4 regions of the Brevibacillus gelatini genome follow, and region 4 is predicted to be linked to each of the others. Evidence: riboswitches for the same ligand, from Rfam matches in the RefSeq annotation. Region 4 holds a riboswitch; each other region holds the start of a gene.
The links. A riboswitch is a leader RNA that binds a small molecule or an ion and turns the genes downstream of it on or off. The one in region 4 is predicted to bind cobalamin.
Positions count from the first base shown of each region.

Region 1 (5,430 bases), 580 kb from region 4:
CCTAGCGGATATTCCGGCACCAGTCCGTCTCCAACCTCGTTGGTGACAAACAAAATGGTCCCGGGAAAGTCCTGTACGGCCGCAACCAGTTCGTCCACCTGCGCAAGCGTGCGCTCGAATGCCCGCTCCTGCTCGTACTGAATCAGCCAGTTGGTCAGCCAGACGATCAGGCAATCGACCACGACGACGGCTTGTTTTTGCGCAAGCTCGTCTTGTTGTCCAAGCGAGCGGATCACGTCCGCGAGGGCATGAGGCTCCTCGATGGTTTCCCAGCAAAATGCGCTTTGCTGCCTCCGCTCGCGATGCCTGGCTACCCGCTCCTGCAGCTCCTCGTCAAAAGCTTGCGCAGTGGCGATATAGACGCCCGCCTGTCCGAGATGAGCCGCGTATTTTTCCGCGAAGGTGCTCTTGCCGCTGCGCGCGCCGCCTGTCACCAGTACGATCATGTTCATTCCTCCATTACGACCCGGATTGCAGCATGATTTGCGGCAAACGGTGGACAGGATGCTCCATGACAATCGGGCGCGTCCCGTACACTGACTCGATCCGGTCGCTCTGCAGCATGTCCTGCGGCGTGCCTACGCCGATCTGCTCGCCTTTGTGCAGCATCAGGATGCGATCGCAATAAAGCGAAGCGAGATTCAAGTCGTGGAGCACCGCAACGACCGTCACCTGTGTCGTCTTTTGCCATGTGCGCACAATGTCCATCAGTTGAATCTGGTAGCCGATGTCGAGGTAAGTCGTCGGTTCGTCCAAAAGCAGCACCTGCGGCTTTTGCACGAGCGCCTTGCCCAGGGCGACGCGCTGCTTTTCCCCTCCGCTCAACTGATCCAGCGTGCGATCGGCAAGCGGAGTCAGACGCAAGAGCTGCATGATTTCGTCGATGAGCGGCGCGACGTCTGTCTTTTCCTCGCCCAACCAGTTTTGGTACGGGAAGCGTCCCATCTCCAGCACCTCGCGCACGCGGAAGCCAACCGGAGGCAGCCCTTCCTGTTCGAGTACGGCGAGAACCCGCGCCAGTTCCTTGCGCGTGTATCGGCCAAGCGGCTTGCCCGCGAGCGTGATTTCTCCCGCATCGACGGCAATGACACCGGAGAGCATTTTCAAGAGCGTTGATTTTCCGCTCCCATTGGGGCCGATGATGCCAAAAAACTCGCCCCGCTGGACGGTAAACCCGATCTCGCGCAGGACGGGCACATCCTGGTAAGACTTTTGCAGTCCGCGCACTTCGATCATGACGCGACTACCTCCTTCCGATCTGCTTTTTTTGCTTCAACAAATAGGCAAAAAACGGCGCTCCCAAAAACGCAGTCACGACCCCGAGCGGAATTTCTGTCGGCGCGAGCAGCATCCGCGCCAACGTATCCGCCCACAGCACATACACACCGCCGCAGATGGTCGCCATCGGCAGCAAAATGCGGTAGTCAGGTCCGACCATCAGCCGCACCAGATGCGGCACGACCAGCCCGACAAACCCGATGACGCCCGCAATCGAAACCGCCGCCGCCGTCAGAAGCGTAGAGACAAGCAAAATGACGAACTTCGTCTTGTCGACATGCACCCCGAGATGCGCCGCCTGCCGCTCCCCGAGCGCAAACAGGTTCAGGGATCGGGCGTAGCTGAGCAGTACGAGCATGCCGATCAGCAAATACGGAACCAGGACGTAGGTAAAAGCCCAGCCGCGAAACGACAGGCTGCCCATCAGCCAAAAGACGATCTCATTCACCGTCTGATCCGACAGCGACACCATGAACGACACGAGCGAGCCGAGAAACGCCTGAATGACGACACCGGACAAAATCAGCGTCTCCGTCTGCAGCTTGCCCTGCGTCTTGGCGAGGGCAAGGACAATCCACAAGCTGACAAGCCCCGTCAAAAAGGCGACGACAGGCGTGCTCCACTCTCCGAGAAGAGCGAACTGCAAGCCAAACAGGATCAGAAAAGCCGCACCGACAGCGGCCCCGGACGCTACGCCCATCGTGAACGGGTCGGCGAGCGGGTTGCGCAGCACGCCTTGAAAGCCCGCGCCGGCAAGCGACAGGCAAGCTCCGATCAAAATAGCCAGGACGACGCGCGGAAAACGCACCTTCATCACAATTTGCTCGGACGACTCGGGCCATGTCACCGGAATCCACTCTGACATGCCCGGCAGTTGGTGCAAGAGGATGAGCCATACTTGCGAGAGCGGAAGCGACGCCGCTCCCAGCGAAATGCTCACTACTACGGATACAAGCAGAACAAGGCTGCCCGCTCCTCCCCACAAAAGCCATTGCTTTTTCATTTTTATTTCACCAGGTCAGGATAAATCGCCTTGGCAACCTCGATCAAGCCTTGTGTAATGCGCGGGCCTGGGCGTGCGAGCAGGTTTTGTTCCATTCCGAACACCTGGCTCTCACGGATCGCCTTCATCGTATCCCAGCCGTTGCGCTTGGCGATGATGTCCTCCAGCTTCACGCCAGTCTTGTCGTCCGTAACGCCTTTGGCGTACAAAATGACGTCAGGATCGCTTTTCAAAATCTTTTCCTCGCTGATCGGGTGCCAGCCCTCTGTGTCGGCAGCAATGTTCGTTCCGCCTGCCAGTGTCACCAGCTCGTCGAGGAACTCCCCTTTGCCCACTGTCCAGCCTGGAGCAAACTCCAGGTACACTCTTTTCTTGTCTTCCGGCTTCACGCCTTTGACAGCCTCCTGGACACGCGCGATGTCCTGCTTCATGGCAGCGACGACCTTTTCCGCCTGCTCCTGTCTGTTCGTGATGACGCCCATCAGCAAAATATTGTTCAGAATGTCATCCATCTTTTGCGGATGTGTGACGAAAACAGGTACGCCGAGCGATTTCAGCTTGTCGGAAACCGGCTTTTCCATCGAGATTCCCCCGATGACCAGATCGGGCGTCTGGGCGAGAATCGCTTCTTCACTCGGATTGACGACTCCGCCCACTTTTGGCTTCGTACTGGCTTCTGCCGGATAGTCGTCAAAGTCGGATACACCGACGATCCGGTCGTTCAAGCCGAGCGCAAACAAGATTTCCGTCTCTGCCGGAGAGGTAGAAACAATTCGCGTGGGCTCTTTGGCCAAGGTTACTTCTTTTCCGGTGGCGTCTGTGACGGTAAGCGGGTAGACGGACTGTTTGGCAGCGGTAGCGGTTTCCTGCGGCGCGGTCTGCGGTGCCTCTGTCTGTGGTGCAGGTGCCGTCTGGGTGTTGCCGCCGCAACCGACGAGACTTGCGGCAAGAAGCAGCGGGATGAGCAGTTTCCATGCACGTTTCATATGTATGACTTCCTTTCTGTACGACTGGTTGATTCTCAGCAAAGAAAAAACCCTTCGCTTCCAACCGGAACCAAAGGGTCGACATGTCAGGAGAAAGTATGCTCACGAAAAAAGCATCCTGAACGGGCCGAACCTTTCCGCGAAGGCGCAGGCACACCATGCAAACAGGCAGGTCTCCTGGCTTGGCGGCTTGCGACAGCCGCTTTACAGTGGCGGGACCGCGCCGGACTTGCACCGGCTTCCCTTTTCACCCCGTCCTGGACAAGGACGAAGGCACCTGTTTGCGCGTATTCAATTGCATGACCTACAATTGCTAAGACTCATCCATCATGATAGCATTCCTTTGCCAAAAAAAGAATGCTTTTTCGCTTCTGCCACAGGCGGAACGTTAAAGCAGGCAAAAAAGCACCGCCCCACATCGGCTCGCAGCTTTTGAGCGGATTTCAGGGCGGTGCGCGTTTTGGAGCCCCAAAGCTTTCCTCTATCTACTCTACGCTTGTGCTTGCGTATAGATCACAACCGCATCTCGCAAAAATGCGGCAAGTCCGGGCTGGGTTTTATCATAGTAGGCAGTGAAGCGCGGGTCGTCCACATACATTTGCGCTACGTTGGCGTGCGCTTCCTTGCTGTAGCTGTCCCAGTAAAAGCTCAGCCACTGGCGATGCAGGTCGGCCGCCTTCTGCGCAAGCTCGCTGCCCGGATCTCCCGTGGCAAACGCCTCTTCCAGCGTCTTGTAGAGTTCCTGGTTCAACTGTTCAAGCCGGTTGTACTCTTCTTCGGTCATTTCCTTGAGTTTCCGGTTGGAGCGGTCTACCTGTTCGTCGCCGTATTTGGCGCGAATTTCTTGCCCGTACTGCTTCTCGTTGTCATCAATCCATTGCTGTTTGAAGCCTTCGAATTTTTGTTGGTCGGTCATCGTTTTCGTCCCCTCTCTTTGCGCTAAGGTCAGTTCGACGTTGGCGATCAGCCGATCAAGCTGCGCCCGTTTCTCCAGCAGCTTCGCGCGGTGCTCGCGCAGTGCCTGGACGGCATCGAAGGTCGGCGAGCTGACAATTTCCTTGATCTCCTCCAAGCTCACACCCAGCTCGCGGTAGAACAAGATTTGCTGCAAGCGATCCACCTCTGCCTGCCCGTAAATGCGATACCCGGATGAATTGATTCTCGCCGGCTTGAGAAGACCAATTCCATCGTAGTATCGAAGCGTCCGGGTGCTGACGCCCGCCAGGAGACCCAGCTTTTGCACCGTATATTCCATCTTTCATCCCTCCTGACAAATTCATCGTACACATTTACGCACCGTCAAAGTCAATCACAGTTTTTACAGGGAAAATATGTTAAACTATTGGTAAGTCACTGGAAAAAAGGAGGGCATTCACATGCTGTATATCCTTGGTGCTATTTTGGCTGTTCTCGGCGCCGCCTGCTTCATGACAGGCTCGACCAGCCTGCGGGCAAGAGACAAGCACGCCATCCGGCATTACGCTGATGACGCCTATGCGCAGCAGACGATGAACTACTTGAATCAAAACAACCACAATCCGTTTTGAGCACGAGAATGCGACCGCGATTCAGCGAAAAAGGCCGCCCACATGATTGCGGGCAGCCTTTTTTATTGCGGCGATATTTTTTTACAGAGCCTGGAATGTGTCTGTCAGTACAGGTACGATCTGCTTCTTGCGGGAAACAACACCTTTGAGAACCGCTTTGTTGTCAACCAGCGTGACGTTGTACGCTTCTTCTACTGCTTGTGTTGCTGTTCCGAGCGCCAGCGCGACAGAGTCGTTGTTCAGGATGTCGGTTACGACGAACACGAACAAGTCCAGTCCTTTTTCTGCGATGATCGCGGAAATGGCTTCTTCCAGTTCGCCTTGGCGAGCCAGCACGTCGTTGACATCCACTGCGTTGACTTGCGCGATTTCCACTTTGGCGTTGCCCATCTGGAATTCTTTTGCATCGAGGGAGAGCAGTTGGGCGATTGTTTTGTCGCTCAGGTCTGCGCCTGCCTTGAGCATTTCCAGACCGTACGCCTGCAGATCCACACCTGCGATTTCCGCCAGCTCATGGGCAGCGGCAACGTCCTGCTCGGTGCAGGTCGGGGATTTCAAAAGCAGCGTGTCGGAAATGATCGCGGACAGCATCAGACCCGCGATGTCTTTCGGAATC
Region 1 is NZ_CP154342.1:3,022,606-3,028,035, forward strand. Features, by position in the region: gene cobU (bifunctional adenosylcobinamide kinase/adenosylcobinamide-phosphate guanylyltransferase) at 1-446, opposite strand, end outside; gene AAFJ72_RS14570 (ABC transporter ATP-binding protein) at 460-1,236, opposite strand; gene AAFJ72_RS14575 (FecCD family ABC transporter permease) at 1,244-2,281, opposite strand; gene AAFJ72_RS14580 (helical backbone metal receptor) at 2,284-3,267, opposite strand; cobalamin riboswitch at 3,418-3,563, opposite strand; gene AAFJ72_RS14585 (MerR family transcriptional regulator) at 3,758-4,522, opposite strand; gene AAFJ72_RS14590 (hypothetical protein) at 4,644-4,814, shown strand; gene AAFJ72_RS14595 (manganese-dependent inorganic pyrophosphatase) at 4,896-5,430, opposite strand, start outside.
Region 1: another riboswitch for cobalamin. It lies ahead of AAFJ72_RS14580 (helical backbone metal receptor); the one in region 4 lies ahead of metE (5-methyltetrahydropteroyltriglutamate--homocysteine S-methyltransferase).

Region 2 (5,430 bases), 1.3 Mb from region 4:
TCTGTCATGCCAAACGCGTCCAGGACAGCCCGCACTTTCTCGCGGATCACGTCGGCGGGCAAGTTGCGGTTGCACAGCCCGTAAGAAATATCCTCCGCGACCGTGCCGGCGATCAGTTGGTGCTCCGGGTCCTGGAAAACCAGCCCGACTTTTTGCGTCATTTCCTGCAAGGCAGCGCGTTTGTAGCTGAGGGGCGTTCCTCGCCACAGCACCTGCCCCTGCTGCGGCTGGATGATGCCGTTTCCGTGCAAAAACAGCGTGGACTTGCCGCAGCCGTTTCGCCCGAGCAGGGCGCATTTTTTCCCCTCCGGAATGCCCAGGGATAACCCTTTCAGGACAGGACCGCGGCCGCCTGGATAGGCGTAGTGCAAATCAACAAATTCCAACAGCCATGATGTCAAAGCATTACCCTCCTGTCCACCACTCCAGCAAAATCAGCAAAAGACAGCCTGCGATTGACTCCGCTTCATATCGGCGAGAGCGAGAATGCGTGTGCAAGGAAAGCACCTGCAGGCTTTCCCCGAAACCTCTCGCAGCCACCCCTTTGGACAGCGCATCGTATTTGCGCATGGCCCTGACGAACAACTGCGCGGCCAGTCCGCTCGCGTCCCGCAACATCCCCCGGAACCCGCGATGGCCGCCACGCGCGCGCTGGGCAATCCACAACTGATGCGAGAGGCCGAGCAACACGAAAATAAAGCGGTACATAATCATCAGCAAATCGGTGACGATGACCGGAAGTTTGAGCTTGCGCAGCACCTGCAAAATCTCGGCAAACGGCACGGTAAACAAGACGAAGGCAAAACAGGCGAGGCTGGCCATCGTCCGCCAGAAAAGCACCCACACCTTGTCGACCGCGCTTGCCGGAATGTAGACCAGATACGGCCCGACCTTCCAAGCCGCAACCGCCTGGACGACCGTTGCCGCATCCGCTCGCACAGCTTCCAGCAACAGCGCCGGAAGACCCAGGACGAAAAAAGACAGGGACAGGATGAAAAATCCGCAATAGATACGGACGGGAATACGGGCGTAAACCATCACCCATACTCCCATCCATACACAAATGGCCATCTGCAACCATTCATGTCCTGTCAGCACCAGCACGATCAGCACGCCCGCCAACAGAAGCTTGTGCTCGGGCGGCAAAAAGCGCAGCCGGTTTTGATAGGAAAGCGAATCAAGCTGTTGTCCAATCATTTTTTATGCTTATCCAGCCGACCCTTGTACAAGCCCATGGCATAGCCGACAATGCCTGCCCCGAGCGCTGCCTGCACGGCGAACAGCAAGCCCTCTGTCTCGCCCCCTGGCGGTTCAAGCAATGGCTGGAACCAGGGCTCGTAGGCAGGGGCGATTTCCTTGATTGCTTCCTCGGCCGCTCCATCTGCTCCCCCGAACTCCGAATCCTGCACCAACATTAACGGCACAACCGCCAGCACGACCACGCCCAGGAGCAGCAGCCAGTTCATCCCATTTTTCACAGCGATTCCTCCCGTTTCAGCAGGCGAAGTTGCGCCAGCTCATTTGCGTTGTATGCTTGCAGCCAGTTCCAGACGAGTACGGTCAAAAGCCCCTCGCTGATCGCCAACGGAACTTGTGTGACGGCAAAAATTCCGGCGAATTTTGCAAACGACGCCATAACCCCGCCGGATTCAGCCGGGAAGGCCAAAGCCAGTTGCAAGGAGGTCACGATGTAAGTCGCGAGGTCTGCGAGCGCAGCAGCAGCGAATACGGCCAAACGCTGTCCGCCGTTTCCGCGCGCGATCAGGCGATAGACGCCGTATGCCACCAGCGGCCCTGCTACTGCCATGGACACCGCATTGGCTCCCAGCGTCGTCAGCCCTCCATGCGCCAAAAGCAGCGCCTGGAACAGCAGCACCAGGCTGCCGAGCACAGACATGACCCACGGACCAAACATGATCGCGCCAAGCCCGGTTCCCGTCGGGTGGGAACTGCTGCCCGTGACCGAAGGAATTTTCAGCGCGGACAGCACAAAGGCAAAAGCGCCGGATACGCCGATCAGAAGCTTCATTTGCGGATGCTCCTTGACGATTTTGTTCAAGGAACGAATGCCGAGAATAAAAAACGGAAGAAACACAGCCCACCAAAACAGTGCCCAGCCAAGCGGCAAATACCCTTCCATGATGTGCATCGCGTAGGACGTCTGTGGTTCATTTACGAGAAAATAAAGGACAAAGCCTGCAATCAAGAGACCAGTCGAAACAAGACGGGAACGATTCAAGCATTTCCTCCTCCTTTGCTGTTCTTTCTTTTTTCACCAACAAAAAAACCTCATCCGTTGGCAGACGAGGTATGCGCACAAAAACAATAGACCGTTGGCACAGTCACATTGCTTCGTATTCACCGCTCCTTTCCGCGAAGGTATTGTGGGTGTGGCAAGTAGGTAGGTCTCCTGGCTTACAGATCATCGCGCTCTTTGGCCTTCCCCATGAAAATGAGTGGCTATTTCTCAAAGAGAACTCCCTGCTTACAGTGGCGGGACCGCTCGGGACTTTCACCCGATTCCCTGTTACCCTTTATGCGGTTTGCACATAAAGGCACCTATTGCCGGCAATATGCAATTGTCAGACAGTTTTGCCTGTCCCACATTATTATACAGAATCAAGGGAAAAAGCGGAAGAATATATGATAATGCCGATTGGCAAGCAAAAGAAAAACCGATGACTGTCGCTTGGAAAAATCATCGGTTGCATGTGCTTTCTTCCTGCCTTACGCCTTGGCGTCCACGCCGACCGCTTCGCTGATGTGGGAAAAGCCGTCGCGCTTCAAGAGCTGCAAGAGCTTTTTGTTGATTTGCCTGCAGATGCCAGGGCCTTGATAAATCATCCCGGTGTACACCTGGACGAGACTTGCGCCCGCCCGGATTTTCGCGTAGGCATCTTCTCCGGTGAAAATGCCGCCAACGCCAATGATCGGCACCTTGTCGCCCACTTCCTGGTAAATTTCCTTGACCCAGGCTGTGGAGCGCTCTGTCAGCGGCTTTCCGCTCAGTCCTCCCGCTTCCTCGGCATGGCGATGTCCCTGAACAGCTTCACGCGACAAGGTCGTATTGGTGGCAATAATGCCGGAAATGCCCTCTTCCACCGCTCCATGCACGACATCGTGCATGTGCTCATCGGACATGTCAGGCGCTACTTTGAGCAAAATCGGCTTTTTCCGGATGCCGCGCGCTTCCATTTCGGCCGCTTTTTCGCGCACCGCCCGCACCAGAAGCCGCATGCTCTCCGTTTCCTGCAGGTCGCGCAGGTTGGGAGTATTCGGAGAGCTGATATTGATGACGAAATAATGGCCGTATGAATAGAGCATGTCCAGGCATTTGATATAGTCAGAAGCCGCTTCCTCATTGGGAGTGACTTTGTTTTTGCCAATATTGATCCCAATTGGCACATCGGAATAAGCGTAATCGACCAGGTGCTGCGAAGCCAAATAAGCACCGTGGTTATTGAAGCCCATCCGGTTGATGATCGCCTCGTGCTCCGGCAACCGAAACAGGCGCGGCCGCGGATTGCCCGGCTGTGCTTGCGGCGTCAGCGTCCCGACTTCCACAAAACCAAAGCCAAGCGCACCCAGTGCATGGTACACCTCGGCATTTTTGTCGAACCCGGCGGCGAGTCCTACCGGATTGGGAAACGTCATTCCCCACAGCTTCGTGGCAAGACGCTCGTCCTTCACCTGGAACAGCATCCGCAGCAAGCTTTTTCCCGGCGCAGAATCTTCCACCAGCTTCAGGGCACCAACCGTTTTTTCATGAATCTCTTCCGTATCCATCTGGAACAGATATTTTCTAATGAGCTTATACATCCCGGTTGCACTCCTTACTCCATTTTTACCTCATTGTAGAATACCACACTTTATTTATCGTGGGCTAACCTTTATACGAGATACATCTTTCCAACCGGCAAAAAAAAACTGCTTGCCGACGATCAGCGGCAAGCAGTTTCGTTTCTGCAATCAGGATTAGTTTTTCACCAGCAAAACTTCTTCCACAGAAGTGTATGGCAGGTTGTGCGCATCGGCTACGGCTTTGTACGTTACGTGTCCGTTGATGACGTTTACGCCTTTTGCCAGCGCGCGGTTGTCGCGGATCGCTTGGGCGTAGCCTTTGTTCGCCAGTTGCACAGCGTATGGAACCGTCACGTTGGTCAGAGCCAGCGTGGAAGTGCGAGCGACTGCACCAGGCATGTTCGCTACCGCGTAGTGGATCACGCCGTGTTTTTCATAGGTTGGGTTGTCGTGCGTCGTAATGCGGTCGATTGTTTCGATAGAACCGCCTTGGTCGATCGCCACGTCTACGATGACGGAGCCAGGCGTCATTGTTTTTACCATGTCTTCGGTTACGAGACGAGGTGCGCGTGCGCCAGGGATCAGGACAGCGCCTACGAGCAGGTCTGCTTTTTTCACCGCGTTTGCGATGTTGAAGGAGTTGGACATCAGCGTTTGCACGCGGCCTTGGAACAGGTCATCCAGTTGGCGCAGACGGTCTGCGTTCACGTCGATGATCGTTACGTTTGCGCCGAGACCGACCGCCATTTTCGCAGCGTTTGTACCCACGATACCGCCGCCGATTACCACTACCTCGCCTTTTGGCACGCCAGGTACGCCGCCGAGCAGCACGCCTTTTCCGCCGTATTGTTTTTCCAGGAATTGCGCCCCGATTTGTACAGACATGCGGCCCGCTACTTCGGACATCGGCATGAGCAGCGGCAGAGCGCCGTTGTCGAGCTGGATGGTTTCGTAAGCGATCGCGATTACTTTTTTCTCAACCAGTTCACGAGTCAGCTCAGGCTCTGGAGCGAGGTGCAAGTACGTGAACAGGATCAAACCTTCACGGAAGTAGCCGTACTCGGCAGGAAGCGGTTCTTTTACTTTCATAACCATGTCAGCGGCCCACGCATCTGCTGCGGTCGCGACAATCTCAGCGCCTACTGCAGTGTAGTCTTCGTTGGTAAAGCCGCTGCCTTGGCCAGCTCCTGTTTCCACGCGAACTGTGTGTCCGTTTTGCACCAGAGCGGCTACGCCTGCTGGCGTAATGGCAACGCGGTTTTCGTTATTTTTAATTTCTTTAGGAATTCCAACGATCATGATGGGTAGTCCTCCTTGGAAACGCCGATTTAATGGGATTACTACCATTGTACAGCGACAAATGGCAGCGCTTCCTTGGGGATTCCTTTAATTTTGGTGTCCTTCTTTTTGTGAAAATTCACAAACAGACTATTGTTCCTGATCGAGCTTCGCCATTTTCAGCTCCAGATAAAGTGCCGCCCGCTGGTTCATGTTCTCCAGATCGACCCGCATGATTTCCTCGATCCGCCGCAGCCGGTAGCTCAATGTATTGATGTGGATGTGCAAGCGCTGCGCCGTTACGTTTACCTTGCCTGCCGCATCGAGAAACGTCTCCAGCGTCTCCATGAG
Region 2 is NZ_CP154342.1:3,768,409-3,773,838, forward strand. Features, by position in the region: gene AAFJ72_RS18225 (energy-coupling factor ABC transporter ATP-binding protein) at 1-401, opposite strand, end outside; gene cbiQ (cobalt ECF transporter T component CbiQ) at 406-1,197, opposite strand; gene AAFJ72_RS18235 (energy-coupling factor ABC transporter substrate-binding protein) at 1,194-1,478, opposite strand; gene AAFJ72_RS18240 (energy-coupling factor ABC transporter permease) at 1,475-2,239, opposite strand; cobalamin riboswitch at 2,384-2,578, opposite strand; gene AAFJ72_RS18245 (quinone-dependent dihydroorotate dehydrogenase) at 2,728-3,819, opposite strand; gene ald (alanine dehydrogenase) at 3,976-5,100, opposite strand; gene AAFJ72_RS18255 (PucR family transcriptional regulator) at 5,230-5,430, opposite strand, start outside.
Region 2: another riboswitch for cobalamin. It lies ahead of AAFJ72_RS18240 (energy-coupling factor ABC transporter permease); the one in region 4 lies ahead of metE (5-methyltetrahydropteroyltriglutamate--homocysteine S-methyltransferase).

Region 3 (5,430 bases), 790 kb from region 4:
AAAATACACTAACGGTAATTATAACAAACGCCTGATAGAAAGAGCAACCAAAGAGAATGCGGCGTTTGTTGACGCCGTTCATCTTGCCTTGACCTTTTGCCGCGATTGTTGGCTGCTGACTGTTTCCGAAAAGAAATAAACGTGTTTTTTCCCCGTGCCCGGATGCGTGACCACCTCTGTTTCTACCCCGAAAACGTCGCGAATCAACCCCGGTTCAAGCACTTCCTCCGGCGTGCCGGAAGCAACCAGCTTCCCGCCGCTTATGACGTACAGCCGATCACAGTACATGGCGGCCATATTCAGATCATGCAGCGAAGAAAACACGGTAATCCCGAGCGTCTTGACCAGATCCATCACTTGCAACTGATACCGGACGTCCAGATGGTTGGTCGGTTCATCCAGCACGAGAAACTCGGCTTGTTGGGCCAAGGCTCTCGCAATCAGCACGCGCTTTTTTTCCCCGCCAGACAAGGAAAAATAGCTGCGTGAGGCGTATTCCTGCATGCCGACGCGCTCCAATGCCTCTTCACCGATGCGGCTGTCAGCGGCGGTATCGGATTGAAACAGCTTCTTATGGGGAGAGCGCCCCATCATGACGATTTCCATGACGGTAAAGTCAAACTCGATTGACGATTCCTGCCGCACGACCGCCATACGCTGCGCATTTTGCCGGGCGGAAAGCTCGTAGACGTCAGCCCCGTCCAAAGAAATGAATCCGCTGTGCGGCTTCAGCGCCCGATAAATGCTTTTGAGCAGGGTGGACTTCCCGCTGCCATTCGGCCCGATCAGCCCGACAAATTCACCGGAGCGGACCGTCAGGCTAACGTCGCGCAAAATCGTTTTTTTCTCCAGCGCAACCGAAATGTTTTCCACATGCAGATTCATCGACCGCTACCTCCGAAAGAATAGGAGCTGCGCAGCATCAGCCAAATAAAGAACGGGCCGCCGCACAGCGCCGTAATAATCCCGATTGGCAACTCTTCCGGCGCAAACGCAAGCCGGGCAATCACGTCTGCCCAGATCAGGAAAATGGCCCCGAGCAAGGCGCTGACAGGCAGGACACGCCGATGGTCCGAACCGACGATGACGCGAACGATATGCGGCATCATCAAGCCGACAAAGCCAATCGACCCGCTGATGGACACAATGACGCCGGTAAGCAGGGCGGTAATGACCAATAGCTGCTTGCGAAATTGCACCGTGTTGACGCCCAGCGTTCCCGCCGCTTCTTCGCCCATCAAAAGCGCATTGAGCGAACGGTATTGCGCCAACAGGACAATCAGGCAGATCACGACGATCAGCGACGGAATGGTCAAATACTCCCATTTCCCTCCAGCCAGGCTGCCGCTCATCCAGAACAGAACGGAGCGGATGCCGTGCTCATTGGGCGCGGAAAAAATAATCAGGCTGGTGATGGCAGACAAAATGGCGGAAATCGCGATGCCTGCCATGAGCAGACGCACCGTGGAGTTTTGTCCGCCGATGCGGGACAAGGTAAAAACAAGCAGAATCGAGACAAGCGATCCTGTGAAAGCACCGAAGGAAAGCGCGTATTGTCCGTACATGCTGAATGCTCCGAACAAAATGACCAGCGTCGCTCCTGTGGATGCGCCCGAGGAAACTCCCAATATGTACGGATCTGCCAAAGAGTTGCGAACCAGCGACTGGATCGCCACCCCCACGACAGACAGACCAGCCCCGACGACAGCCCCCAGCAGGACGCGAGGAAAGCGAATCTCCCAGATAATCGTCTGTTCTCCTTTTGACCAATCCGCTCCGATCCATTGATCGACCAGCGGAAGATGCGATAAGGCAATTTTCCAAACGGTCGCTGGCTGGATTTCCACCGAGCCGAGTGTCACTGCAAGCGTAATCGAGACGACTAGCCCGATCAGCAGCGCAACAATAAGGAAGGGCATCTTGATCTTGTGCAGGGCCGTTCCCTCCTTCTCTTTGCAAACTTTTTTATTTGAATCGATCCGGGTAAAGCCCTTCGGCGAGAATTTTCAGCGCGACAGGTGCGCGTACCCCTTCAGACGCTGCGGACAATGGCAGCACGATCAGGCGCTTGTTTTGGATCGCTGGCACGTCAGCCAGTTCCTTTTTGGTCAGCAGGAATTGTTGTTTCTGCTCTACTGTCTTGTCGCCGTAGTCTACAACCACGATCACGTCAGGCTTGCGGTTGACCACTTCTTCCCAGCTTACGGTAGCCCAGCCTTTTGATATGTCGTCGAACACGTTTTTGCCGCCTGCCGTTTTTATAAGGGAAGTCATGTAGTTGTTGGCAGCGGTAAACGGCTGGTCTTCTCCGCTGTCGTACACGAACACGTTCAGCGGCTTGTCCACCGTACCGATTTTGCTTGTGGTTTGCTCCATTTCCGCTTTCATTTTGCCAATCAGTTCGTTCGCCCTGTCTTCTACGCGGAAAATGCGGCCGATGTTTTGAATATCTGTGAAAACATCGTCAATCGTCGGGCCCGGCTTGTTCGAAGACTCTTGCAGGTACGATTTGATCCCCGCCTTTTCCAAATCCTCCATCGTCCCTACCCCTTTGTCGCCAAAGGCGCTTTTCCAGCCTGCGTACACGAAGTCAGGGTTTGCGGCCAAGAGCACTTCTTTGGTCGGATACTTGTCGGACAGGACTGGCACTTTGTCATAGTCGGCCTTCCACTCAGGCAAAATTTGATCGTCCAGGTACGCGGTTCCGACCATTTTGTCAGCCAGTCCCAGCGCGAGCATCACTTCGGTTACGTGCTGGTTCAGCGTCACCGCGCGTTTTGGCGCTTCCGGGTACGTCATCTCGATCCCGTTGGTTACAATCGTTACAGGTTTGTTGTCAAAAGCAGGCTGGGCCGTATGCTCAGGCGTTGCGGCTTGCTTTGCGCCAGTGGATTCGGTCGCAGCAGGTGCCGCAGAGCTGCACGCGGACAAAAGCAGCATGATCGCTGCCAGCGCTGCCATCCGGAAACCGTGGAACCCTTTTTTTCTTAAGCGAATTGTACTCATCTCCATAACCCCTCTTCTTTTGTTTTGTCATAGAAAAAAGCACCCCCCTTTTTTTCCAATCGGGAGGTGCTTGACATAACGTGACATGACGATAGATACGGTGTTGCCAATGGCGCCGTTTCCTCGTCTGCTTCCACATCTGTCCCATCCTCGTGGGGCCGATTGCACATCATCTCATGGCAGGTCTCCTGGCTTACGAATCATCATCCCCAGCGCCTTCCCATTTTTCGTCGCGCGAAAAACAGTGGCTCTTTGCTGGACACTCCTCGTTACAGTGGCGGGACCGCGCCGGATTTTCACCGGACTTCCCTATTAAGCTGGCGGAACCAAACGATTCCGCGCAGCACCATCAGACGTCTATTCAATTGTACGTTTTTAGCTTTATCCGATCACCGTCAGTTTTTTCGGAAACTTGCTCAACACTTCCACGCCTGTTACGGTTACGAGCACATCGTCCTCGATGCGCACGCCGCCTGCTCCCGGCACATACACCCCTGGTTCAATGGTGAACACCATGCCTGGGCGCAGCGTTTCCTGGTTTTGCCCATGTACGGACGGATATTCGTGCACATCCATGCCAAGACCGTGGCCCAGACGGTGGATGAAGTAGTCGCCGTAGCCTTTTGCGGCAATGACGTCGCGAGCCGTTTTGTCGAGATGGGCAAATGTCACGCCTGGACGAACCTCGGCAATCGCTGCCTCGTTTGCGGCCAGCACCGTTTCGTAAATATCGCGCAACTGCTCGCTGATCTGCCCGACGGCAAAGGTACGGGTAATGTCGGAAACGTAGCCGTCTGCCGCTACCCCGATGTCAAACAGGAGCAAATCGCCTTCCTGCACCTTGCGCGAACCAGGCGTTCCGTGCGGCAGTGCCGATTTTTCCCCTGCCAAAACCATCGTGGAAAAAGACGGGCCGTCTGCTCCCAGCCGCTTCATCTGGTATTCCAGTTCCGCGACGATTTCCATTTCGGTCTGGCCGATTTTGAATGTCTTCAACGTCTCGCTGAGTGTATCTTCAATCAGTTGCACAGCCTTTTTCAAGCGAGTTACTTCATCTGCCGATTTAATCAGGCGCATCTCGCGGAGCGGCTCTTCCACATCCACGTAGCTTTCTGCACAGACGACTTGCCCCAGCGCTTCGTAACGTTCTACAGTCATGTGGCTTTTTTCAATGCCCAGCTTTTTCAGGTTCGCTGGCAGCACTTGCTTGAGAAGCTCGTACGGATTTTGGACATCCGTATGAGTGTGAATCGTCTGAACGGTTGAAGCCGCTGCTGCCGCTTCGCGGTCGAGGGCGGGAACGATCAGGGATGGCTCGCCCTTAGCCGGAATCACCAGCCCCATAAAACGTTCGTGTGGATCGGTAAAAAAGCCGGTCAAATAGTAAACATGCTTCGGAGAGGTGATGACTACCGCGTCGAGCTCTTGCTTGGTCAAAAAATCGTGCAGTTTCGAAATGCGCTCCAAGTACACCTGCGCCACCTTCGCTTTCGACAAGATTCTATCCTAGAGAATACCATTTCCCTGCCCAAAAAAGAAGGGCGGACTGGAAGTTTCTCTCTGAACCCGGAAGCCCTCACGGCTGGGTTAAACAAAAAAAGAAGCGAAAAGGACTGGTTGTGTCCCTTCACGCCCCTTTTGCTGCGCACTAGTTTTTCATCCGCGGGTCAAGCGCATCCCGCAATCCGTCCCCGATCAGGTTGAAGCCGAGTACCGTCAGCATGATCGACAGTCCAGGGAAAATGACCGTCCACGGTGCCTTCTGGATGTACTGGCGGGAATCGGAGAGCATTTTCCCCCACTCCGGCTCCGGCGGTTGGGCACCGAGCCCCAAAAAGCCAAGCGCGGCCGCTTCAATAATTGCTGTCGCAATCCCCATCGTCCCGGTCACGATGATCGGCGCCAGACTGTTCGGCAAAATGTGCTGCATCAAAATGCGCGAGTCCTTCATGCCGATTGCGCGCGCCGCCATGACGAACTCCTCTTCCTTGAGACTTAACACACGCGAGCGCACCAGACGCCCAAAGTTCGGGATGTTGATGATCGCGATCGCCAGCAGCGCATTTTGCAAGGATGGCCCCAGAATGGCGACAATGGCAATCGCGAGCAGAATGCTTGGAAACGCCAGCATGATGTCAAAAACGCGCGAGATGATCGTATCAACCCATCTGCCGTAAAAGCCTGCCAACAGACCCAAAATCGTGCCTGCCACGACGGAGCCGATGACCGAGAAGGTCCCGACCCAGAGCGAAATGCGCGCACCGTAGACGACGCGGCTAAACACATCCCGCCCGTTGTAATCTGTGCCAAACCAATGCTCCTCGGACGGCGGCTTGTTTTTCATGACCAGTTCACCCTGGTCATACGGGTACGGAGCAATTACGGGAGCCAGCACCGCAACCGTCACGAAAAACAGAATGATCG
Region 3 is NZ_CP154342.1:1,653,421-1,658,850, reverse strand. Features, by position in the region: gene AAFJ72_RS08195 (heme ABC transporter ATP-binding protein) at 79-885, opposite strand; gene AAFJ72_RS08190 (FecCD family ABC transporter permease) at 882-1,919, opposite strand; gene AAFJ72_RS08185 (ABC transporter substrate-binding protein) at 1,966-3,006, opposite strand; cobalamin riboswitch at 3,168-3,372, opposite strand; gene AAFJ72_RS08180 (M24 family metallopeptidase) at 3,388-4,479, opposite strand; gene AAFJ72_RS08175 (ABC transporter permease) at 4,655-5,430, opposite strand, start outside.
Region 3: another riboswitch for cobalamin. It lies ahead of AAFJ72_RS08185 (ABC transporter substrate-binding protein); the one in region 4 lies ahead of metE (5-methyltetrahydropteroyltriglutamate--homocysteine S-methyltransferase).

Region 4 (5,430 bases):
CGCGTGCTGGAGACACTCCTCCTCGCTTTCTGGTATGACGGCAGGCACCAGCGTCGGCTTGCCTTGCTCGTCAAGGGCGATCATCGTAAGGTACGCTCTTGCGGTCATACGTTTTTCGCCAGTCAACAGGTTTTCCGACTCTACCTTTACGAACACTTCCATCGAGGTGTTGTGCGTCCAGGTGACGTAAGCTTCCAGATTGATCGCTTCCCCGGTCTTGATCGGCGCGAGAAAGTCGAACGAATCGCTGGACGCAGTGACAACAGGCTTGCGGCAATGGCGCATCGCCGCAATGCAGGCAATCTTGTCAACATATGCCATCACCTTACCGCCGAAGATCGTATTGTGATGATTCGTATCCGGCGGGAGCACAAGGTCTGTCAAAAAGGTTCTCGATTGACTGATCGGTCTTGCTCCTGTTACGCTCTGTGCCTTGGTTGCCATCAGCGCTGCTCCTCTCTATGGGTCACTGCTTTTTGCGCCAGGCGGTTTCGTACAGCGTGTGTCGCTGCTACCATGTTTTTCAGAGACGCGATTGTACCCTCTCTCCCCCGCGTCTTCAGCCCGCAATCCGGGTTGATCCAGAATTGTCCTGGCGGCAGAACTTGTATACCTCGGGAAACCATTTCCTCGATCTCGTCCACTGTCGGAATGCGCGGGCTATGGATGTCATAGACGCCAAGACCGATTCCTTTGTCATACGTGCACGTCTCGAACACAGAGACAAGCTCGCCGTGGCTGCGGGAGGTTTCAATCGAGATCACATCGGCATCCAGCTCGCTGATGACGTCGATGAAATCATGAAATTCGCAATAGCACATATGGGTATGAATTTGCGTGCCAGGCTTGACCGTCGCAGTAGCGACCCGAAACGACTTGACCGCCCAATCCAGATAGGCAGCTCTGTCTGCCTGTTTGAGCGGCAAGCCTTCCCGCAGTGCCGGCTCATCCACTTGGATCATGCCAATACCTGCCGCTTCCAGCGCTTCTACTTCCTTGCGCAGCGCAAGCGCAATCTGCTCGCACACCTCCTGGCGCGGGAGGTCGTCGCGCACGAACGACCAATTCAAAATCGTGGCAGGACCTGTCAGCATTCCTTTCACTGGCTTATCCGTCAACGACTGGGCATAGACACTCTCCTTGACCGTCATCGGGGAGACGAACTGCACATCGCCGTAGATGACAGGCGGCTTCACGCAACGAGAGCCATACGACTGCACCCAGCCGTTCTTGGTGAAAACGAATCCGGCAAGCTTTTCCCCGAAATATTCGACCATGTCAGACCGTTCGAACTCGCCGTGCACCAGTACATCAAGGCCAATCTGTTCCTGGATGGCAATCCACTCGCGGATTTGCTCCTGAATGAACGCTTCGTACTGTTCAGCGGTCCAGTTTCCTTTTTTGAACTGCTGTCTGGCCTGACGAACTTCTGTCGTCTGCGGGAAACTGCCGATTGTCGTCGTCGGCAGCAGCGGGAGCTTCCACTTCGCCTGCTGAATCTCACGACGCTCGCGAAACGGCACTGCCCGTTTGGCTGCTATCATCCTTAGCTCTTCTCGCGCCTTCAGCACTTCCTCGCGGTTCCGCGCTGGAGATTGGGCCAGGCTCAGCAAGTTTTGCTCGTTCTGGGCGAGTTCTTTCGAGATTACATACTTTCCATATCGGAAACCTTGGACTAAAAGGCAAACCTCCGCCAATTTCTCATCGGCAAACGCCAATGCAATACGCACTTCTTCCGGCAAATCGGTTTCAGCTTCGACAGTAACCGGAACGTGCACCAGGCTACTCGAAGGCTGAACCCATATCCGCTCTGGGGCGACTACGGAGCACAGCGTCTTGACCAGTTCCCACTTTTCCTTGAGAGCCGAGCACCAAATGTTGCGTCCGTCAATGACGCCCGCGCCGAGCACTTTGTCTTGCGGGAAACCGTGCGTCAACAGGTTGGCGAGATTCGTCTGTTTCCCGTAGACAAAATCAAGGCCCAGGCCATGGACAGGCAGTGCAATCAATTCCTCGTACCAATCTACCGCCTCAAAATACGTCTGCACCATCAGCTTCAGGTGCGGCAGCGCCTGGCTAAACTGCGCGTACACACGGCGAATGATTGCTTTTTCCCGCTCACTCACATCGAGCACGAAAGCAGGCTCATCCATCTGGACCCACTCGACGCCGTGCAGTTCAAGCTCGCGCAGCACATGCACGTACAGCGGCACGATCTGATTGACGACGTGCTCAAAATCGTCTTTGGCGTACCCTTTGGACAGCTTGACAAATGTATACGGCCCGACGATGACAGGCTTGCCGACAATGCCCAGCTGTTCTCTCGCCTCCAGATACGCTTTTAGCGGCTTGTTTTCCGTCAGGACAGGCGTGCGCTCGCCGAACTCGGGGACAATATAGTGGTAGTTCGTGTTAAACCACTTGGTCATTTCGCAGGCGACAGCTTCCTTGTTGCCGCGCGCCATCGCAAAATACGTTGCCAGCGGCACTGGACCGCCCGCATACGCGAACCGCTTCGGAACCAGGCCAAACATGACCGCCATATCGAGCATGTGATCGTAGAACGTAAAGTCGTTGACCGGAATCCAGTCGATCCCCTTTTCCTGCTGTTTGACCAGGTGCTGCTTGCGAATTTGCTCCATTTGCGCAAGGAATATCTTCTCATCGAGTTTCCCCGCCCAAAAAGCTTCCAGTGCCTTTTTCCACTCGCGGTCCTTGCCAATCCGTGGATATCCCAAATTGCTGCTTTTCATCAGCAAACCCTCCATCCTTTACGATCATTTTTCGGATTCTCCCCAATAAAAAAGGCATCTCCAACGATCAGAAAGAACGTTAGACATGCCAAATAAACACTGAGATCACAGCATCCTAACACCTCCCTATCTCCCGTAGGTTAAGCAGTGTTGTCGAAACAGGCAGGTCTCCTGACTTAAGGATCTTAACCTGCACAGCGCCTTCCCAGTCCAGCATGACCAGTGGCCAAAAGCTGTGCAAACTCCCCTCATACAGTGGCGGGACCGTGTCGGATTCTCACCGACTTCCCTTTTCATCCTTGCGCCGATATCTTATCGCCAAGGAACCTGTTCCCACTTCTATGAAATTGTCAAAATGAATGCATGTGCCCTCATAAAAGATGAGACACACCTTCTTCATACAGTAACATGCAAACCAGTTTTTGTCATGCAAAACAATTCCAGCTTTCGCCAAACTCTTTTCGCTCTGCCTTATTGTTTGTTCAGGCGAAGCTCATGCGCACGCAGGGATGGTTTGCGAATCAAATAAATGAGGTAGCCGACTACGCCCCCGACCAAACCAGGAAGCAACCAGCCCAGCCCGATTGTGTACATGGGCAAGTAGCGTGAAAAGACGTCATGAATCGCCTGGACCTCGATCCCGCCAGCATTTAGCCCGTCAAACAGACTGATGAGAAACGTGGCGAACAAGCAGCCCTGATACACCTCTGGCCGCCCGCCAAACGCCTGATGCATGAACGTCAAAAAGATCAGCGCGATGGCGATGGGATACATCGTCGTCAAAACCGGAACGGACACCTTGATGAGTGCGGTCAGCCCGATATTGGCGACAAGTGTGCTGAACGCAGCCAAAATTACGGCAAACTTTTTATACGAAATGCGCGGAAACAAGGCGTGGAAAAACGACGAGCACGCCGTAATCAGTCCGACGCTGGTTGTCAGGCAGGCCGCGGTAATCATCAGACCGAGCAGCAGGCCGCCGTAAGAACCGAAGTAATAATTCGACACTTTAGCCAAAACTTGCGCGCCGTTTTCCAGATGACCGAGCTTTTCCACGCTGGAAGCGCCCATGTAGGCGAGCACCGAGTAGAAAAACGCCAGGAGCACACCTGCAATCAGCGTCGCTTTGGCGCACGTCAGCAAAATTTGCTTTCGCGCCGTAACGCCTTTTTCCTTGATCGCCTGAACGATGATGATGCCAAATACAAATGCCCCAAGAGCGTCCAAGGTTAAATAGCCGTCCTGGAATCCTTTGAAAAACGCCTTGGACTGGTAATCCCCCACTGGTGCTTGCAACTCGCCAATCGGATACACAATGGCCGTCAGGACGATGATGCCGATAAACGTCAGCTTCATCGGTGTCAAGACTTTTCCGACTACATTGATAATTTTTCCAGGATTGAGCGACAACAGGCAAGCGAGCGTGAAGAACAGGACGGTAAAGATAATCAGCGGCACAGGGCCGGCCTGCTCGGATAAGAACGGCTTGATTCCGATCTCAAACGACACATTCCCGGAGCGCGGAATGGCAAAAAACGGCCCGATAGCCAAATAGAGCATGATGGTGAAGACGAGGCCAAACAGCGGGTGCACACGGCTTGCCAGTGAGCGCAAATCGTTTTTACCTGAATACACCAACGCTGTAATCGCCAAAAGTGGAAGGCCAACCCCGGTCACGAGAAAGCCGACGTTGGCTTCCCAGACATTCGTTCCCGCCATCTGTCCGAGCATCGGAGGAAAGATCAGATTGCCCGCGCCAAAAAACAGCGCAAACAGCATGAATCCGATGATGACGATGAACGAATAGGAAACTTTTTGATGCATGACAAAAACCTCCTGTGATAAAAAGCAAAGGGCTCTTTTTAGCAACCCTCAGATTCGTGAAAAAATTCACGAAGTCTGACGCTTTATCCAGACTCCAGCCAGACTGGATTCCCTGTCAGATAAATCAGTCCTCCAAACGCACCACTCGATGTTTGCATGACTCTCTCTCGTTTCCACCTTGCTGCTCCAGTCCAACTCTCATAGACTTAGACTGGCTGGCAAGGAGAAGAGCGACACATCATTTATTTATAACACAAATATGAATGAAAAAGTATTTTCGAATAAATAAAACTATTATTCCATCTCCTGCACGACATCGTACGCCTTCGCGTGAGGCCCCTTTCGCGGTTTCCTTCCAGCACAGCAAAAAGACTGCCATCTGTAGACAGCAGCCCTTTTTAAACAATCGTTTAAGCTTTTTACTCAAAACGAAAATCGTCATCCGTCAGCGGCTCGACGTTGAGCGTACGGACGTAGCCATTGCCTTTTTTCGAGAAGAAATCGTGCTGCTTCGTGTGCGTCCGTATCCCGTTCAGGACGATCGGGTTGACTTCCTCCTCCGGGAAGAACGGTTCCAACCCCAGATTCATCAGCGCTTTGTTCGCGTTGTAGCGCACGTAGGCCAACACCTCGTCCGCAAGGCCAATCTCTGTGTACAGGGAGACGGTGTACTCCTCTTCATTTGCGTGCAACTCGTGCAGAAGTGCGTACAGCTCTTCTTTCACCGCCGCCTGCTCCGCGACGCTGAGCTTTTGGTACACTTCCTGCGCGAGCACGCCGACGTACAGGCCGTGAATGCTCTCATCCCGCACAATCAGGTCGATAATTTCGCCGCTGCTCGTCATCTTGCCCT
Region 4 is NZ_CP154342.1:2,447,321-2,452,750, forward strand. Features, by position in the region: gene AAFJ72_RS11650 (acyl-CoA thioesterase) at 1-444, opposite strand, end outside; gene metE (5-methyltetrahydropteroyltriglutamate--homocysteine S-methyltransferase) at 444-2,753, opposite strand; cobalamin riboswitch at 2,898-3,099, opposite strand; gene brnQ (branched-chain amino acid transport system II carrier protein) at 3,225-4,577, opposite strand; gene nrdF (class 1b ribonucleoside-diphosphate reductase subunit beta) at 4,997-5,430, opposite strand, start outside.